Regions from separate parts of the Allobosea sp. P2_B12 genome, predicted to be linked through region 2. Evidence: predicted binding sites of a transcription regulator. Region 2 holds the regulator's gene; each other region holds the start of a gene.
What was found. Region 2 encodes PhoB, which activates phosphate uptake and scavenging genes when phosphate is short. Its sites were predicted from a motif close to TGTCATNNANCTGTCAT; they were not measured.
Positions count from the first base shown of each region.

Region 1: AC1DYU_RS04775 (RNA degradosome polyphosphate kinase) is a predicted target of PhoB. The motif match lies at 2,455-2,471, and genes of this name have one in related genera.
Region 3: ugpB (sn-glycerol-3-phosphate ABC transporter substrate-binding protein UgpB) is a predicted target of PhoB. The motif match lies at 3,249-3,265, and genes of this name have one in related genera.

Region 1 covers NZ_JBFUDG010000001.1:991,780-997,903, forward strand. The annotation lists gene AC1DYU_RS04760 (AI-2E family transporter) at 1-275, shown strand, start outside; gene AC1DYU_RS04765 (GTPase domain-containing protein) at 268-960, shown strand; gene AC1DYU_RS04770 (acyl-CoA desaturase) at 1,030-2,298, opposite strand; gene AC1DYU_RS04775 (RNA degradosome polyphosphate kinase) at 2,549-4,744, shown strand; gene ppx (exopolyphosphatase) at 4,728-6,124, shown strand, end outside.
Region 2 covers NZ_JBFUDG010000009.1:165,209-171,332, reverse strand. The annotation lists gene AC1DYU_RS20365 (type ISP restriction/modification enzyme) at 1-989, shown strand, start outside; gene AC1DYU_RS20360 (hypothetical protein) at 990-1,331, opposite strand; gene AC1DYU_RS20355 (TIGR03862 family flavoprotein) at 1,734-2,948, opposite strand; gene phoB (phosphate regulon transcriptional regulator PhoB) at 3,175-3,873, opposite strand; gene phoU (phosphate signaling complex protein PhoU) at 4,044-4,763, opposite strand; gene pstB (phosphate ABC transporter ATP-binding protein PstB) at 4,794-5,594, opposite strand; gene pstA (phosphate ABC transporter permease PstA) at 5,644-6,124, opposite strand, start outside.
Region 3 covers NZ_JBFUDG010000005.1:35,560-41,683, forward strand. The annotation lists gene ugpE (sn-glycerol-3-phosphate ABC transporter permease UgpE) at 1-805, opposite strand, end outside; gene ugpA (sn-glycerol-3-phosphate ABC transporter permease UgpA) at 805-1,686, opposite strand; gene ugpB (sn-glycerol-3-phosphate ABC transporter substrate-binding protein UgpB) at 1,840-3,138, opposite strand; gene AC1DYU_RS13895 (fumarylacetoacetate hydrolase family protein) at 3,375-4,553, shown strand; gene AC1DYU_RS13900 (carbohydrate kinase family protein) at 4,550-5,479, shown strand; gene AC1DYU_RS13905 (proline racemase family protein) at 5,496-6,124, shown strand, end outside.

The DNA.
Region 1 (6,124 bases), on a different contig from region 2:
TCTTCGCCGCCGGGCAGTTCCTGGAGGGCAACATCTTCCAGCCGAAATTCGTCGGCGATTCGATCGGCGTGCATCCGGTCTGGCTGATGTTCGCCCTGCTCGCCTTCGGCTCCCTATTCGGCTTCGTCGGGCTCTTGCTGGCGGTGCCCATGGCCGCCGTCATAGGCGTGCTCTGCCGCTTCGCGCTCCGGCAATACCTCGCCAGCAACATCTATCATGGCGGCGACGCCGCACGGGCGGCGCAGGTGCAGGTCCGCATCGACACAGATGTCTGATCAACCCGGCCGCCCGCGCCAGCTCGCCTTCGACCTGCCGGTCGACAGCCGCCACGGCGTCGAGGACTTTCTGATCGGCCCGTCGAACGAGGCGGCCTATGGCTTCGTCGAAGCCTGGCCGGATTGGCCGGACGCGTGGCTGCGGCTGGTCGGGCCGGAAGGCGCCGGCAAGACCCATCTCGCCGCGATCTGGGCCAAGGCCGCCCATGCCTGGACCGTACCGGCGTCCGAGGTCGTCGAAGGCAACGTGCCGCATCTGGTCTCCGGCGGCGCGCTGGTCGTCGAGGATTGCGACCGTGACTTGGCCGACGAGGCGGCGCTGTTCCATCTGATGAACGCGATCAAGGCGCGCGGCGGCTTCCTGCTGCTGACGGCGCGCCGATCGCCCGATCAATGGGGCTTGCGCGTGCCGGATCTGCTGTCGCGGCTGCGGCTGGCGCCGCATGCGACGATCGAGCCGCCTGATGACGCGTTGTTGCGCGCGGTGCTCGTCAAGCTCTTCATCGACCGGCAACTCGTCGTCGATACCGGCATCATCGAGATGCTGGCGCTGCGGATGGAGCGCTCCTTTGCAGCCGCGCGCGCGCTGGTCGATGCGCTCGATCGGCTCTCGCTCGAACGCGGGCGCCGCGTGACGCGAGCGCTGGCGACGGAAGCCCTGGCGGCGCTCTTTCCCGAGGACTGAGCATTTTGTCGTCGCGTTTTCTTCACGCGAACCGGTATCCACTTCGCATGAAAACGCTTTCGTCGGCGCTCAGCCGGCTCGGCCGGGCGTTGCCTCGACGGATGAGGCGATCAGCCTGGCATGCATCGCCTCGACGAGGAGGTCGTGGGCCCGTGCCGCGATGGCGTCGAGCGAGGGCGTCTTGACGAACATTGCCGCCGCCTTCTCGCCGAGCTGCTCGCGCGTCGGCAGGACCGGCAGATGCCAATTCGAAGCTTGCCAGTTCGAGGCGTCCCAGTTCGCCAGGGCCTCATGCGCCTGCTGCTGGATTTCAGCCAGACGGTCGCCGGCACGATCCTGCAGCTCGCCCAGCGCCGTCTTGAGTTCGGCCAGCGTGATGCTCGGCAGGTGCAGATCGGCGAGACTCGGCGTGGCCGCATAAGCCTCGCGGAAGGCCGTCACGACGCGGTCGAGTGGAACGGAAGCTGCCAGCCGCTCGGCCGAGCGTTCGATGACGCGCGGCGGCAGCGCCTGCGAGCGTTCGATCACCGCCTGCGGCGGTTGCTTCAGGTCCCAAACCAGGCGCAGCTTCGAGAGGCCGAGGATGATGTAATAGGTCGGGTCGATCTGCCACCAGCGGAAGCCCTGGCGAACGCTGTACTGATAGGCATGGTGGTTGTTGTGCCAGCCTTCGCCCATCGTGATGATCGCCAGCCACCAGTTGTTGCGGCTCTCGTCGCCCGTCACATAGTCCTTGTCGCCATGCACATGGGCGAGCGAGTTGATGCAGAAGGTGGCGTGGAAGACGGCGACCGTCGACCAGAAGAAGCCGACAAACAGGCCCGCCCAGCCGTCGATCGCAAAGCAGATCACGGCGAGCAGGATCGCCGGCACGATCTCGAAGCGGTGCAGCCAGCGCAGCTCGGGGAATTTCGTCAGGTCCTGGATGCTGGAATCATCGAAGACGTGATGGTCGCGGCTGAAGATCCAGCCGACATGCGAGTAGACGAAAGAGGTCAGAACCGGCGAATGGACGTCATGCTCGGTGTCGGCATAGCGATGGTGATGGCGATGCTTCGAGGCCCACCAAAACACGCTCTTCTGCGCCGTCGATTGCGCCAGAAAGGCCAGCAGAAACTGCCCGAAGCGGCTGGTCTTGTAGGTCCTGTGCGAGAAATAGCGGTGATAGCCGCCTGTCACCGCAAACATCCGCAGCCAGTACAGGCCGATGGCGAGCCAGACCGAGGTCGCGGTCACGCCGCTCCAGATCGCGCCGAAGCAGGCGAGATGCGCCAGGACGAAGGGGATCGCGGACGGATAGACGATATCGCCGTCATCATGGTGGAGCGTGCTGTTCAAGACGGCCTCTGGCGTTGGCGCGGCTCCTGTCGCAGCCGCCTGGAAGGGAAACTCCCGCTTTGCGCACGAAACAGGACCTTGACGGTCGGTGCAAGGAGACCGCTCGACGCAGGGTAGGGGCTGCGATGGCCGGAGAATGGCAAATACGGTGTCGTGCGTCATCGAACCGTCACGCTAGGATGGCTCAAGACCAGCCAAGGAGACCAACGTGGCCAGAGCAGCGACCGGAACGAGAGCCAGAGGCATGAACATGCAACCCAGCGCCGTCGTCGTCGAAGCCGTGGAGGCCGTTCCCGCCGACGAGGCCACCTCGCTGCGCCAGTCGCCGGCGCGCTTCATGAATCGGGAGCTGTCCTGGCTGCAGTTCAACCGCCGCGTCATGGAGGAGGCCTCCAACCGCAACCACCCGCTGCTGGAGCAGCTGCGCTTCCTCTCGATCTCGGCGGCCAATCTCGACGAGTTCTTCATGGTGCGCGTCTCCGGCCTGCGCGAGCAGCTCAAGGCCGGCGTGGTCACGCCGAGCCAGGACGGGCTGACCCCGGCCGAGCAGCTCGGCGAACTCGGCCGGGCGGTCGCAGCGCTGACCGACGACCAGCAGGCGCGCTGGGTCGAGCTCAAGCGCGACCTGCATGAGAACCGGATCCATCTGCTGGCGCCGGGCGACATCGGCCCGCCGGAGCGCGTCTGGCTCGAGGATTATTTCCTGAACTACGTCTTCCCGGTGCTGACGCCGCTGGCGATCGACCCGGCGCATCCCTTTCCCTTCATCCCCAATCTCGGCTTCACGCTGGCGCTGGCGCTGGAACGGATCAGCGACGGCCGTCAGCTCGATGCGCTGATCCGCGTGCCGATCAAGATGGATCGCTTCATCGAGCTGCCCGACCTCGCACGCGAGGGGCTGCGCCGCTTCATCACGCTGGAGGACGCGGTCTCGCTGTTCATCAGCAAGCTCTTCCCGGGCTACGACGTCAAGGGTACGGGCTCGTTCCGCGTCATCCGCGACACCGATCTCGACATCGAGGAGGAGGCGGAGGATCTGGTGCGGGTCTTCGAGACGATGCTGAAACTGCGCCGGCTCGGAGTCGTGATCCGGCTTGAGATCAGCCGCGGCATGCCGGCGCATCTGCGCAAGCTGATCGTGCGCGAACTCAAGGTCGATGAGGACGAGGTCGTCGCGATCGACGGTATGATCGGCCTCAGCGAACTGGCCCAGCTCGTCGGCGTCGACCGGCCGGACCTGAAGTTCAAGCCCTACAATGCCCGCTTTCCCGAGCGCATCCGCGAGCATGGCGGCGACTGCTTCGCCGCGATCCGCCAGAAGGACCTGCTCGTCCATCACCCCTACGAGAGCTTCGACGTTGTCGTGCAGTTCCTGGAGCAGGCCGCGCGCGACCCCAATGTCGTCGCGATCAAGCAGACGCTCTACCGCACCTCGTCCAATTCGCCGATCGTCAAGGCGCTGACCGAAGCCGCAGAGGCCGGCAAGTCGGTGACGGCGCTGGTCGAGCTCAAGGCGCGCTTCGACGAGGAGGCGAACATCCGCTGGGCCAAGGAGATGGAGCGCGCCGGCGTCCAGGTCGTCTATGGCTTCATCGAACTGAAGACCCACGCCAAGCTCTCGCTGGTCGTGCGTCGCGAAGCCGGGCAACTCGTCAGCTACTGCCATATCGCGACCGGCAACTACCATCCGATCACGGCGCGGATCTATACCGACGTCTCCTTCTTCACCGCCGATCCGGTGATGTCGCAGGATGTCGCCCGCGTCTTCAACTTCATCACCGGCTATGCCGAGCCGGCCGAGCTGGAGAAGATGTCGGTCTCGCCTGTGGGGCTGAAGCAGCGCCTGCTTGACGACATCGCCGAGGAGGTCGCCCATGTGAAGGCCGGCCGTAAGGGTGCGATCTGGGGCAAATGCAATTCGCTGGTCGATCCCGAGATCATCGACGCGCTCTATGACGCGAGTCAGGCCGGCGTCGAGATCGATTTCGTCGTACGCGGCATCTGCTGCCTGCGACCGGGCGTTCCCGGCCTGTCCGAGAACATCCGGGTCAAATCGATCATCGGGCGCTTCCTCGAGCATACCCGCGTCTATGCCTTCGGCGCGGGCCATGGCATGCCGTCGCCCAAGGCGAAGCTCTACATCTCCTCGGCCGATCTGATGCCGCGCAATCTCGACCGGCGCGTCGAGGCGCTGACACCGATCCTGAACCCGACGGTGCACCAGCAGCTGCTCGAACAGATCATGCTGGCGAACTTTCTCGACAACGAACAGAGCTGGACGATCTTGCCCGATGGCGGCTCCCGACGCATTGTCCCGGCGCCGAACGAAGAGTCGTTCAACGCGCATAAGTACTTCATGACGAACCCGAGTCTCTCAGGACGTGGCAAATCACTTTCCAATTCCAGCCCCCGGTCCCTCTCACGCCGAGGTGGACGAAAAGGCTAAGGTCCTGAACGCGCCCGGCCGGCTCGGCCTGGGCGCCGGCACGCTGGCGATCGTCGACATCGGTTCGAACTCGGTGCGCCTCGTCGTCTACGAGATGGTGGCGCGCGCGCCGGCCCAGGTATTCAACGAGAAGGAGATGGCGGGCCTCGGCCGCGGCGTCGCTTCGACCGGGAAGCTCTCGACCGACGCGATGGAGCGCGCGATCTCCGCCCTCGTGCGCTTCCGCATCCTGTGCGAGGCCATGCATGTCGGCGAGATCCGCGTCATCGCCACCGCTGCCGCGCGCTATGCCAGCAACGGGCCGGAGTTCATCGCGCGGGCCGAGGAGGCGATCGGCCAGCGCATCGAGCTGATCTCGGGCGATCGCGAGGCGGTGCTGTCGGGGCTCGGCGTCGTCTCGGGCTTCGACAATCCCGATGGGGTCGTGGGTGATCTGGGCGGCGGCAGCCTCGAGCTGATCACCGTTACCGGCGGGCATGTCGGGGAGGGGGCCAGCGTTCCGCTCGGCGGTCTGGCGCTGCTCGACCGCTCGAAGAACTCGCTCAAGCTGGCCGAGAAGATCGTCAAGGACGAACTCGACAAGCTGCCGCAGGTCGGCGCCATGAAGGGCCGCGACTTCTACGCCGTGGGCGGGACCTGGCGGGCGCTCGCGACGTTGCACCAGCACCAGGCGAAATACCCGCTCAACGTCATGCACGGCTATACCGTGCCGGCGAAGGACGTTGCGGATTTCGTCAAGCTGGTCGAGCGCGCCGACCTGACGGGACTGGATGCGATCGACACCGTGTCGTCGGCACGGCGGCCGCTGCTGGCCTATGGTGCGCTCGTGCTCGACGAGTTGATCAAGCGCGGCAAGCCGCGTGCCGTCATCATCTCGGCGCAAGGCGTGCGCGAGGGGCTGCTGCACGAACAGCTCTCGCCGGAGGAACGCGCGGCCGATCCGCTGCTGCGCGCGGCGCGGGACTACAACCATTTGCGGGCACGCGACCCGCGCCATGCCGCCGAGCTGATCGCCTGGAGCCGTGCCATCCTCGAGACGGCCGGCCTGTCCGAGGACGAGCCGTCATCGCGACTGATCGAGTCGGTCTGCCTGCTCTCGGATATCGGCTGGCGCGCCCATCCCGATTATCGCGGCGAGCAAAGCATGAACGTCATTGCCCATGCCTATTTCACAGGAATCGACCATATCGGGCGCGCCTTCCTGGCGCTGGCGATCTTCCACCGCTATGCCGGGCTGAAATCCACGTCGCCGGCGGCGCTGGAGCTGCGTGCGCTGCTGCCGCCGCCGATCCTGGAACGGGCCTTCCTGCTCGCCGCGATCTTCCGCGTCGCCTATCTGCTCTCAGCCGGCATGGCCGGGCTTTTGCCGCGCATGCCAGC
Region 2 (6,124 bases):
TTTATAGATCAGATTTGTTCATTGATGAATCGGGATCAATAAACGAAATATCACCTTTCGGAGCTATTGCTCAAAGCAATGGCGTGTTGATGATTTGCAATCACCCGCAAATTCCATTTACGGCCCATGCGCTAAGCGGATTGCCTGATGCTGGCTATGCATCACGTGCAACGCAAATGTTTCCCCGCTACCGTTACACCCCGTCCGGCGAGCGCCTCGACAACATCACCGACTGGGCGCTGAAGGAATTCCACAAGGCCTATGGCAAGGACGGGCGAGGAAATCCGTCATGGTCGGGCTTGTCCCGACCGTCCACGTCTTCAGTGGGCAAGGACGGTGTTCGAGACGTGGGTGCTCGGGACAAGCCCGAGCATGACGGGGAGGATGGCGCCGCCGTCTCGGAAAAGATCGGCGCGGGCAAAGCCAAGAGCAAGCGCGCCCTGACCAAGGATGACATCTTCCACTACGTCTATGGCGTGCTGCACGACCCCATCTATCGCGAGACCTATGCGCAGAACCTCAAGCGCGAGTTTCCGCGCATCCCGTTCTATCCCGATTTCTGGCGCTGGGCCGGTTGGGGCGAAACGCTGATGGGCCTGCACATCGGCTATGAGAGCGTCGAGCCCTGGCCCCTGCATCGACTCGACGTAGCCGACGAAAAGGCCCGCGCGGCCGGCGTGGCGCCCAAGCCGATGCTCAAGGCGGACCGCGACAACGGCATCATCATCCTCGACAGCGAAACGCAGTTGTCCGGCGTTCCGCCGGAAGCCTGGACTTACAAACTCGGCAACCGCTCCGGCCTCGACTGGGTGCTCGACCAGCACAAGGAAAAGACGCCGAAGGACCCGACCATCCGCGAGAAGTTCAACACCTACCGCTTCGCCGACTACAAGGAGAAGGTCGTGGATTTGCTGGGGCGGGTCGCGCGCGTCTCGGTCGAGACAGTGGCGATCACGGACGCGATGAGAGGGCTGAAGCGGGCCGATTGATCACGCCCGCTTCTTCTCGCCCGAGGCTTCGATCTCGGCCTTCTTGCGGTCGGCCCAGTCGCGGCCGGCATCGCCGCCCCAGAGCAGCCAGGCGATGTAGCCGGCCGAGGGGTTCTCCTTGTCGCCGAAGCCCTGTGCCTGCCTGTCGACGGCGTGGCGGGCGAAATAGCTGGTCATGCGCAGGATCGTGTCCTCGCTCAACGGCTTGCGGGCGCGCAGGTCGCGAGCCCGTGCAACGCCGATCATGGTGCCGCCGCGGCTGAAGTCCTGGCGCAGGCGCAGGCCCTTCTCGGCATTGGCCGCGACCGCCAGCGGCGGCGTCAGATCGATATGCTGGCTCATGACGAGGCCTCGTTCGCCAGAACCTCCACTTCGCTATGGGATTTGAGCGCATAGCCGCCATGGGGCTGGGTCACGAGATAGCCTCTTGTAACGCTGTCGTCATGCCACTGGTCCGTGCGTGTTTCTCCTGGACCAACGCCGAAACCGGGCTCCGGTTCGCCGGATGTGATGTGAGGGGTGCATGAGGCCAGCGGTAAGGCGGAAGTGGGACGCGGGAACCTCAACGAAGAACCCTCTCCTGTAAGGAGAGGGCAGGGTGAGGTGTCGGCCCTTGGACCAGCAGCGTTGAACAGTGCCGCGGTCAGCTCACGGCTGCGGTGTCGAGGGGCCGACCCCTCACCCCTGCCCCTCTCCCTACGGGAGAGGGGTTCCCCGCGCTTCGCTTCGGACCGCCCTGGGTCGTCACCGGGACGCCAACCATGCCTCCATCCCGGCCGCCGCCGCGATGCCGGTCGCAAAGCAGCCCTGCAGCAGATAGCCGCCGGTCGGCGCCTCCCAGTCCAGCATCTCGCCGGCGACGAAGACGCCGGGCAGGCGCTTCAGCATGAACCCATCATCGACCTCGGCGGCCGCGATGCCGCCGGCCGTCGAGATCGCGCGGTCGATCGGCATCAGGCCGGTGAGTCGCAGGGGCGTGGATTTGATCGCCGCCGCCAGCGCGGCAGGCGCCTCATTGAGCCGCCCCCCGGCACCATCGCGCAGCACGGCGACGGCTGCCGGAGACAATCCCGCCTTGCGCAGATGGTTGCTCAGCGTCTCGCCCTTGCGGCGCTTGCCGAGCTTCTCGGTCAGCCGCGCGAGGTCGAGATCCGGCCGCAGATCGATCGCGATCTCGGCAAAGCCCTCGCGGGCGATCGCCTCGCGCAGCGGCCCCGACAGCGCATAGATCGCGCCGCCCTCGATGCCATCAGCGTCGATCATCGCCTCGCCCGCCACCTCCTGGCCGCCGAATCGGATGATGATGCGCTTCAACGGCGCGCCCGCGAAACGCTCGCGCAAGGTCGCCGACCAGGCGACGGCAAAGCCGCCATTGGCGGGGCGCAGCGGCGTGATCACGACACCCTTCGCCGCCAGCAGCGAAACCCAGCCGCCATCGGACCCCAGCCTTGGCCAACTCGCGCCACCCAGCGCCAGCAGCGTCGCATCGGGTGTGAGCGCGACAGTCTCGCCATCGCCCGTCCTGAAGCTCAGCGCCCCATCCGCCGTCCAGCCCGTCCAGAAGCGCCCGGATTCGAGCTTCACCCCAAGACCGTCCAGCCATCGCAGCCAGGAGCGCAAAAGCGGCGAGGCCTTCATCGCCTTGGGAAAGACGCGCCCGCTCGAGCCGACGAAGCTCTCGGCGCCCAGCCCGTCGGCCCAGTCACGCAGCATCTGAGGCGGAAAGGCCTGGATCGCCGGTTCGAGCCAGTCCCGCGCCGCGCCATAACGCGGCAGGAAGCCCTCGAGCGCTTCGGAATGGGTGAGGTTCAACCCCCCGCGCCCCGCCAGCAGGAATTTCCGTGCCGGCGTCGGCATCCGCTCATGGATGGTGACGCGGTGGCCGGCCTCCGCCAGCCGTTCCGCCGCGATCAACCCGGCCGGGCCTGCTCCGATGATGGCGATGTCTTTGGTTTGCATGCGGCGGGCTTGCGCCGTCGGACGCTGCGGGTCAAGCGAGGTCGGCCGAGGCGGTCAAGCGATCAGATATCAATCAAACGCGCCGTCATCCCGGGCGGAGCGAAGCGCAGACCCGGGATCCATGCCTGGACCTGCTGAAATGGCGTTCCGGCATGGATCCCGGATCGGCGCGGCTTCGCCGCTTGTCCGGGATGACGGCGCGGATGTGAGACGGGTCGAAAGCCAGTCACGCCCGCGCAAAGGTCTCGTCGAAGGCGTAGCCGGCGCCGCGCACGGTGCGCAGGGGGTCCTTGGCGTCGCCCGGCGTGATCGCCTTGCGCAGGCGCCCGACATGGACGTCCACGGTGCGCTCGTCGATATAGACGTCGCGACCCCAGACCGCGTCGAGAAGCTGGGCGCGGGAATAGACCCGGCCCGGCGCCTGCATCAGGAATTCGAGCAGGCGGAACTCGGTCGGGCCGAGATGCAGTTCGAAGCCCGAGCGGCGCACGCGCCGCGTGGTCCGGTCCAGTTCGAGATCGCCGGCCGTCAAAAGTCCCGCGACGTGGCCGGGCTTGGCCCGGCGCAGCAGCGCCTGAATGCGCGCGATCAGCTCGGGCAGCGAGAACGGCTTGACGACATAGTCGTCGGCGCCGGTGGCCAGGCCGCGCACGCGCTCGGTCTCCTCGCCGCGCGCGGTCAGCATGATGATCGGCACGCGCTCGGTGTCGCGGCGCGCCCGCAGGCGGCGGCAGAGCTCGATGCCCGACAGCCCCGGCAGCATCCAGTCGAGCAGCACGAGATCGGGCGTGTTGTCACGCAGGTGCAGCTCGGCATCGTCGCCGCGCGCGACCGAGTCGACCTCGAAGCCCTCGGCCTCGAGATTGTAGCGCAGGAGCAGGGTCAGCGGCTCCTCGTCCTCGACGATCAGGATGCGGGCGGGCATGGCGCGGTTCCGTTCTGGGCAGTCGGCGTCTTGGCAGCCAGTCGACACATTCCGTCATGCTCGCCCTTGTGGCGAGCATCCACGTCTTGAACACCGCTCTCGGCGAGCGAAGGCGTGGATGGTCGGGACAAGCCCGACCAAGACGGGAAAGGCGATGGCGCCCTCATCGATCAGCTCCCCGTCACCGCCTCGACGTTGATGTCGGTGGTGTCGAGCTTGGGACGGTTGAGGTCGAGCGATTCGCCGGTGACGAGATAGTGGATCGTCTCGGCGATGTTGGTGGTGTGGTCGCCGATGCGCTCGATGTTCTTGGCGCAGAACAGGAGATGCGTGCAGAAGGTGATGTTGCGCGGATCTTCCATCATATAGGTCAGGAGCTCGCGGAACAGCGAGGTGTAGAGCGCGTCGATCTCGCCGTCGCGATGCCAGACCTCCAGCGCCTTCTGCTCATTGGCCGAGGCATAGGCGTCGAGCACGTCCTTGAGCTGAGCCTGGACCAGGCGGCTCATATGCTCCAGCCCGACGACAGCGCGATGCGGCGGCGAGAACTGGCCTGAGATCGCGACCGCGCGCTTGGCGATGTTCTTGGCGAGATCGCCGACGCGCTCGATGTCGGAGGCGATGCGGATCGCCGAGATCAGCTCGCGCAGATCGTTGGCGAGCGGCTGGCGCCGCGCGATGGTCAGCACCGCGCGCTCCTCGACATCGCGCTGCAGGTTGTCCAGGCGCTGGTCGGCCGAGATCACCTTCTGGGCGAGCGTGGTGTCGCGGCGCACCAGCGCCACGGTGGAATCGCCGAGCATGCGCTCGGACATGCCGCCCATCTCGGCGAGGCTGCGGCGTATGCCTTCGAGTTCGGCGTCGTAGGAGCGGACGATATGGTCGGTCATCGGCGTTTGTCCCTGTGCAGCGCGTGCGAGTCAGCCGAAACGGCCGGTGACGTAGTCCTGCGTCTGCTTCTTGCTCGGGTTCATGAAGATGTTGTTGGTCGCGGCGAACTCGATCACCTCGCCGAGATACATGAAGGCGGTGTACTGCGAGATGCGCGCCGCCTGCTGCATGTTGTGCGTCACGATGACGATGGTGAAATCGGTCTTGAGCTGCTCCAGCAGATCCTCGATCTTGCCGGTCGAGATCGGGTCGAGCGCCGAGGTCGGCTCGTCGAACAGGATGACCTCGGGCTTCTGCGCGATGGTGCGCGCGATGCAGAGGCGCTGCTGCTGGCCGCCCGACAGGCCCATGCCCGAGGCCTTGAGCTTGTCCTTGACCTCGTCCCACAGCGCGGCGCGGCGCAGCGCGCCCTCGATGCGGTCGTCGAGCTCGGATTTCGGCGGCTTCTCGTAGAGGCGGATGCCGAAGGCGACGTTGTCGTAGATCGACATCGGGAAGGGCGTCGGCTTCTGGAAGACCATGCCGATGCGCGAACGCAGCTCGTTCACGTCGATGTCGTTGGAGATGACGTTGCGCCCGTCGAGCAGCACCTCGCCGGTCGCCTTCTGCTCGGGATAGAGCGAGTAGATCCGGTTGAAGATGCGCAGCAACGTCGACTTGCCGCAGCCCGAGGGGCCGATCAGCGCCGTGACGTGGCGGTCGCGGAAGTCGAGGTTGATGTTCTTCAGCGCCTTGTGCTCGCCGTAGTAGAAATCGAGGTTCTTCACCGCGATCCGCACGGGGGCATCGGCGTCGAGCGATTGCGGGCTCAGTTCCAGGGTCGAAAGCATCGAAGGGTTCCTTCGGATCGGACGCGACGAATGTCGGAAGCGACGTAAATTACTTGGAGCCGCGCACGATGCGGCGGGCGATGAGCGAGAGCACCAGGATCGACATGGTGATGATCAGCGAACCAGCCCAGGCGAGCTGCTGCCAGTTCTCGTAAGGGGCCGAGGCGAACTGGTAAATCGTCACCGGCAGGTTCGAGACGCCGCCCTTGAGAGTGGGCGAGAACCAGAAATTGTTGTTCAGCGCGGTGAAGATCAGCGGCGCGGTTTCGCCGGCGATGCGGGCGAGCGCCAGCAGGATGCCGGTGACCATCCCGGACTTCGCCGCCCGCCAAGTGATCGAGGTGATCACCACCGAAGGCGGCGCGCCGAGCGCCGAGCCGGCCTCGCGCAGCGGTCCGGGAACCAGCCGCAGCATGTCCTCGGTGGTCCGCACGATGACCGGGATCGCGATGATGCCGAGCGCCACGCCGCCGGCCCAGCCGGAATAGCCGCCCAGCGGCTCGACCATGATGACGTAGACGAACAGGCCG
Region 3 (6,124 bases), on a different contig from region 2:
TCAGGATGACGACGAGCACGGGCGGCAGCATTGCGAGCATGGCTGTGGCCATGGCGAGCTGCCATTCGGTGAGGGCGTCGGAGGTGACGATCATCTTCTTGATCGCGATAACGATGGTCTGCATCGAGTCCTTGGTCGTCACCAGGAGCGGCCAGAGATACTGGTTCCAGCCATAGATGAACTGGATCACGAACAGGGCCGCGATGGTGGTGATCGAGAGCGGCACGACCGTGTCCTTGAAGAACCGGAACGGGCCGGCGCCGTCGATCCTGGACGCCTCCAGCAGCTCGTCGGGAATCGTCATGAAGAACTGCCGGAACAGCAGCGTGCCCGTCGCCGAGGCGATCAGCGGCACCGCCAGACCCTGATAGGTGTCCAGCATGCGCAGATCCGAGACGACCTTGAAGGTCGGGAAGATGCGTACCTCGACCGGCAGCATCAGCGTGACGAAGATGATCCAGAACGCCGCCATCCGGAACGGGAAGCGGTAATAGACCACCGCATAGGCCGAGAGCACCGAGATGAAGATTTTCCCGAGCGCGATCGCCATCGCCATGACGAAGGAGTTTAGCATCATGCCCAGCACCGGCTCGCGGGTCGTACTCGAGGTGCCGATGAACAGGATTCGGTTGTAGTTCTCGAAGAAGTACGGTCCCGGATAGAGCGGCAGCTTGCCGTTGATGATGGTCGCGGCATCCCAGGTCGAGGCGACGAAGGTCAGCCAGACCGGGAAGGCGACGATCAGCACGCCGATCGACAGGATGACATAGGCGATGAAATCGCCGAGGCGGCGGTCCTCGACCATCAGTAGTTCACCTTGCGCTCGATGAAACGGAACTGCACCGCCGTCATGCCGATGACCATGATCAGCAGGATGACCGATTGCGCCGCCGAGCCGCCGAGGTTCGAGCCGCCCTTGCCGTCCGAAAAGACCTTGTAGACCAGCGTCTCGGTCGCGCCCGAGGGACCGCCGCCGGTGATTGTGTCGATGATGCCGAAGGTGTCGAAGAAGACGTAGACGATGTTGACGACCAGCAGGAAGAAGGTTGTCGGCGAGAGCAGCGGGAAGATAATCGTCCAAAAGCGTCGCATCGGCCGGGCGCCGTCGATCACGGCGGCCTCGATCACGCTCTTGGGAATCGACTGCAGGCCCGCGAGGAAGAACAGGAAATTGTAGCTGATCTGCTTCCAGGTCGCGGCGAGGATGACGAGCAGCATCGCATCATTGCCGTTGAGGCGTGGATTCCAGGCGATGCCCATGGTGGACAGCCCGCGCGCCAGCATGCCGAGCGAGGGATCGAACATGAACAGCCAGAGCACGCCGGCAACCGCAGGCGCCACCGCATAGGGCCAGATAAGCAGGGTCTTGTAGACCTCAGCGCCCCGGATCTGCCGATCCGCCATCACCGCGAAGAGCAAGGCGATGGAGAGCGAGAGCACGCAGACGAAGCTGGAGAAGATCGCGGTGTTGATGAAGGCCTTCAGATAGCCAGGATCGGAAAACAGCGCCTGATAATTCTCGAACCAGACGAATTCGGTCGAGGTGCCGAAGGCGTCCTGCAGCAGGAAGGACTGCCAGACGGCCTGGCTCGCCGGCCAGTAGAAGAACACGACGGTGATCGCCAGCTGCGGCAGGAGCAGCAACAGCGGGACGGTCAGGCCGGTGAAATAGGCATTCTTCTGCATGGAGCACTACTCGTGTCATTCCGGGGCTTCGCGGAGCGAAGAACCCGGAACCCACGACCGGGTGAGAGATGTCAACGGGGCAACCCGAGTGGCCTGCCCCGTCGTGGGTTCCGGGTTCGGCCCATTCGGGCCGCCCCGGAATGACGAAGAAGCTCAGCGCGAGGCGGTCCGTTCGAACTGCCGCAGCATCTGGTTGCCGCGTTCGACAGCCGCATCCAGAGCCGCCTTGGGTGTCTTCTGCCCGTTCAGCGCCGCTTCCAGCTCTTCCGACCAGATGTCGCGGATCTGGACCAGGCTGCCATAACGCAGGCCGCGCGAATTCTCGGTCGGCTCCTTGTTGTTCAGCTCCAGGATCGGCGTCTCGAGATAGGGCTTGTCCTTGTAGAAGCCGGAGGCCTTCACCTTCTCATAGGCCGCCTTGGTGATCGGCAGATAGCCCGATTCCGTGTGCAGCTTCACCTGACGATCGACATTCGACAGGAAGGTGAAGAACTTGGCGACACCCTTGTACTCGTCGGGCTTCTTGCCGCCCATCACCCACAGCGAGGCACCGCCGATGATCGAGTTCTGTGGTGCGCCCTGCACGTCGGGATAATACGGCATCGGGGCGTTGGCCCAGTCGAACTTGGCGTTCGCCTTGACGTTGCCGAAGAAGCCCGACGAGGTCAGGAAGATCGGGCATTCGCCGGAGGTGAAGCGCCCCTCGCCGCCATTGGTGCGGCCGGAATAGTCATAGACACCCTGCTTCTGCAGATCGACCAGGTTGGTCCAGTGCTTCAGGAACGCCGGGCTGTTGAAGTTCAGGACCGCGTCGAAGCCGTCCAGTCCGTTGGCCTTGGTCGAGAGCGAGACATTGTGCCAGGCGCCGAACTGCTCGATGTTCGCCCAGGTCGCCCAGGCGTTCGAGAAGCCGCATTTTTCGAAGCCGGAAGCCTTCAGCTTCTTGGCGGCCTCGAACACCTCGGGCCAGGTCTTGGGCGGCGCTTCCGGGTTCAGGCCGGCCTTCTTGAAGGCGTCCTTGTTGTACCACATCACCATCGAGGAGGAGTTGAACGGCATCGAGAGCATGTCGCCCTTGGCCGTCGAGTAGTAGCCGGTGATGGCGGGCAGATAGGCCTTCGGGTCGAAGGTCTCGCCGGCATCCTTCATCAATTCGAAGACGGGCTTCACGGCGCCCTTGGCCGACATCATCGTGCCGGTGCCAACCTCGAAGACCTGCAGGATATGCGGCGCGGTGCCAGCGCGGAAGGCTGCGATCCCGGCGTTCAGCGCGTCGGGATAGGAGCCTTTATAGGCGGGGACGACCTTGTAGTCCTTCTGCGAGGCGTTGAAATCCTCTGCCAGCTTGACGACGACGTCGTTGTTGGCGCCGGTCAGCGCATGCCACCACTGGATTTCGGTCTGGGCCACGGCAGGTGCGGCGCCGGCGAGCGCGAACGCCGCGACGGACATCAGAATACGTGATTTCACTGTCATCTTCCATCTCCCTTCCGCCCTCGGTTCGCTCTGGGCGGCTGTTCTTGTTGGTGCGCAAGCTAGCATGAAGGCCGGGCGACGTTTCAATGACAAAATGATGACAGTGGCAAGCCGCCGCTCTGTCGCCCGGCCTCGGGCGGGAAGGGTCTTGCGTATTGGGCCGGAAGCGGCTGTTCTCCCCGCCCACCCAGTCGTTCGACGGATCCCCAGCCATGCCGCGCTTTTCGCTGACGCCAGACCAGACCCTGCCGAAGGATGCCGGCGATGCAACTCTGCTCGGCCGCGTCTGGCGTCCCGATGTCGCGGGGCCGGCCATCGTCACCCTGCGCGGCGATGCACTGGTCGATGTCAGCCGAGCCTTCCCGACCAGCCGCGACCTCTGCGAGGCGAAGGATCCCGCCGCCGAGTTGCGCGCGGCAGAAGGCGAGCCGATCGGGACGCTTGCGGACATTCTGGCGAACACGCCCATCGATGGCCGCGATACGGGCGAGCCCTGGCTGCTGTCGCCGCTCGATCTCCAGGCGGTGAAGGCGGCCGGCGTCACCTTCGCCATCTCGATGCTGGAGCGCGTCATCGAGGAGAAGGCGCGCGGCAATCCCGAAGCGGCGGTCGCCATTCGCGAGGAGATCGAAAAGCTGATCGGCGACGATCTCTCGAAGCTGAAGCCCGGCTCGCCCGAGGCGATGCAGCTCAAGGACGTGCTGATCAAGCAGGGCGCCTGGAGCCAGTATCTCGAGGTCGGCATCGGGCCGGACGCCGAGATCTTCACCAAGGCCCCGCCGATGTCCTCGGTGGGCACCGGCTTCGACGCTGGCCTGCATCCGATCTCGACCTGGAACAACCCCGAGCCGGAGGTCGTGCTGATCGTGGCCTCCGATGGCCGCATCGTGGGCGCCACGCTCGGCAACGACGTCAATTTGCGCGATGTCGAGGGCCGCTCGGCGCTTCTGCTGGGCAAGGCCAAGGACAACAACGCCGCGGCCGCCATCGGCCCGTTCATCCGCTTGTTCGATGCCGCCTTCACGCTCGACCATATCAGAAACACCACGGTCACCCTGACGGTCGAGGGCGAGGACGATTTCACGCTGGAGGGCTCGTCGTCGATCGCCAAGATCAGCCGCGATCCGGCCGATCTCGCAAGCCAGATGCTGAACGCCAATCATCAGTATCCCGACGGTGCGGCGCTCTATCTCGGCACCATGTTCGCACCCATCAAAGATCGCGACACGCCGGGCGGCGGCTTCACCCATAAATACGGCGACATCGTCACCATCGCCGCGCCCGAGCTCGGCGCCCTGGTCAACCGCATGCGCCGCAGCGACGAATGCGAGCCCTGGACCTTCGGCGCCTCGCATCTGATGCGCAGCCTGGCGAAGCGCGGCCTGCTGTGAGTGCAGCCGACATCCTCGTCGTCGGCGAGGCGATCGGCGACTTCATCCCGCGCGATGCGGAAGGCCGGCACTACGAGGCGGTGCTCGGCGGCTCCGGCTTCAACGCGGCGCTGGCGCTCGCCCGTTTCGGCGCGAAGCCAGCTTATGCCGGACCGCTCTCCACCGACGCGCTCGGCCGCCGCTTCCGCGCCGCGCTGCTGGCGGAAGGCATCGGCACCGCGCTCATCCACGACAGCCCCTTGCCGACGGCCATCGCCATCGTCTCCCCGCTTGGACCCGGCGGCGTGCCCGAATTCGGCTTGCATCTCGATGGCACGGCCCATGCCGAGCCGGAGGGGACGCCGCGCCAGATGCCGCAAGGCGCGGTGCATCTCCACGCCGCCTCCTTCGGCGCGACGATCGGTCCTTCCGGCGAGGCCGCAGGACGTCTCGCCGCCAGCGCCCGCGAGGCCGGCGCGACCGTCAGCTACGACGTCAACATCCGCGCCTCCATTCTGCCGGAGCGGGAGCGGGCGCTTCCCCTGATCGAGGCGCGCATCGCCCAGGCCGATGTCGTCAAGGCGAGCCTGGACGACCTCGCCTGGCTCCATCCCGGCGAGCCGGCCGAGCGGATCGCCCGGCGCTGGCACGGTCTCGGCGCGCGTCTCGTGCTGGTCACGCAAGGGCCGGACGGCGCTGTTTGTTACGGCCGGGATACAGCGCTGACGGCGTCGGCGCTGCCGGTGATCGTTGCGGACACGGTGGGCGCGGGCGATACCTTCATCGGCGGCTTTCTTGCGGTGCTGGCGGCACGCGGCAGGCTCGGGGCAGGCTTCGCCGCCGCAACCCAGGACGATCTCCAGGCTGCGCTGGTCTTCGCCTGCGCCGTCGCGGCCGATGGCTGCACGCGGCCCGGCTGCGATCCGCCGCGCCGAACCGCCACCTGACACCGGAACCGCGACGATGCACTTGGGCTATCTCGACTATCACACCTGCGGCGAGCCGGTTCGCATCGTCACATCGGGCTATCCCGAGCTTAAGGGCGCGACGATCCTCGAAAAGCGCCGCGATGCCCGCGAGAACCACGATCATCTGCGCCGGGCGATGATGCTGGAGCCGCGCGGCCATGCCGGCATGTATGGCGTGATCCCGGTCGCCGCCTCGCATCCCGATGCGGCTTTCGGCGTGCTGTTCACCCACAACGAGGGCTATTCGACCATGTGCGGCCACGCGACCATCGCGCTCGGCCGCTATGCCATCGAGCACGGGCTGGTGCCCGCGGTCGAGCCCGTCACCCGCTTTGCCATCGAGGCGCCTTGCGGCCTGCTGCGGCTGGAATGTGCAGTGCGCGGCCGCAAGGTCGAAAGCGTCGTCTTCGAGAGCGTGCCGGCCTTCGTCTTCGCACGGGATCTCGTCGTCGAGGTGCCGGGCTTCGGCGCGATCACCACCGACATCGCCTATGGCGGCGCCTTCTACTGCATCCTGCCGGCCTCGCGCTTCGCGCTCGATCTGTTCGATACGCCCGTCGCGACGCTGACCGATGCGGCCGCAGCCCTCACCGACAGGGTCCGTTCGACGCTCGCCATCACGCA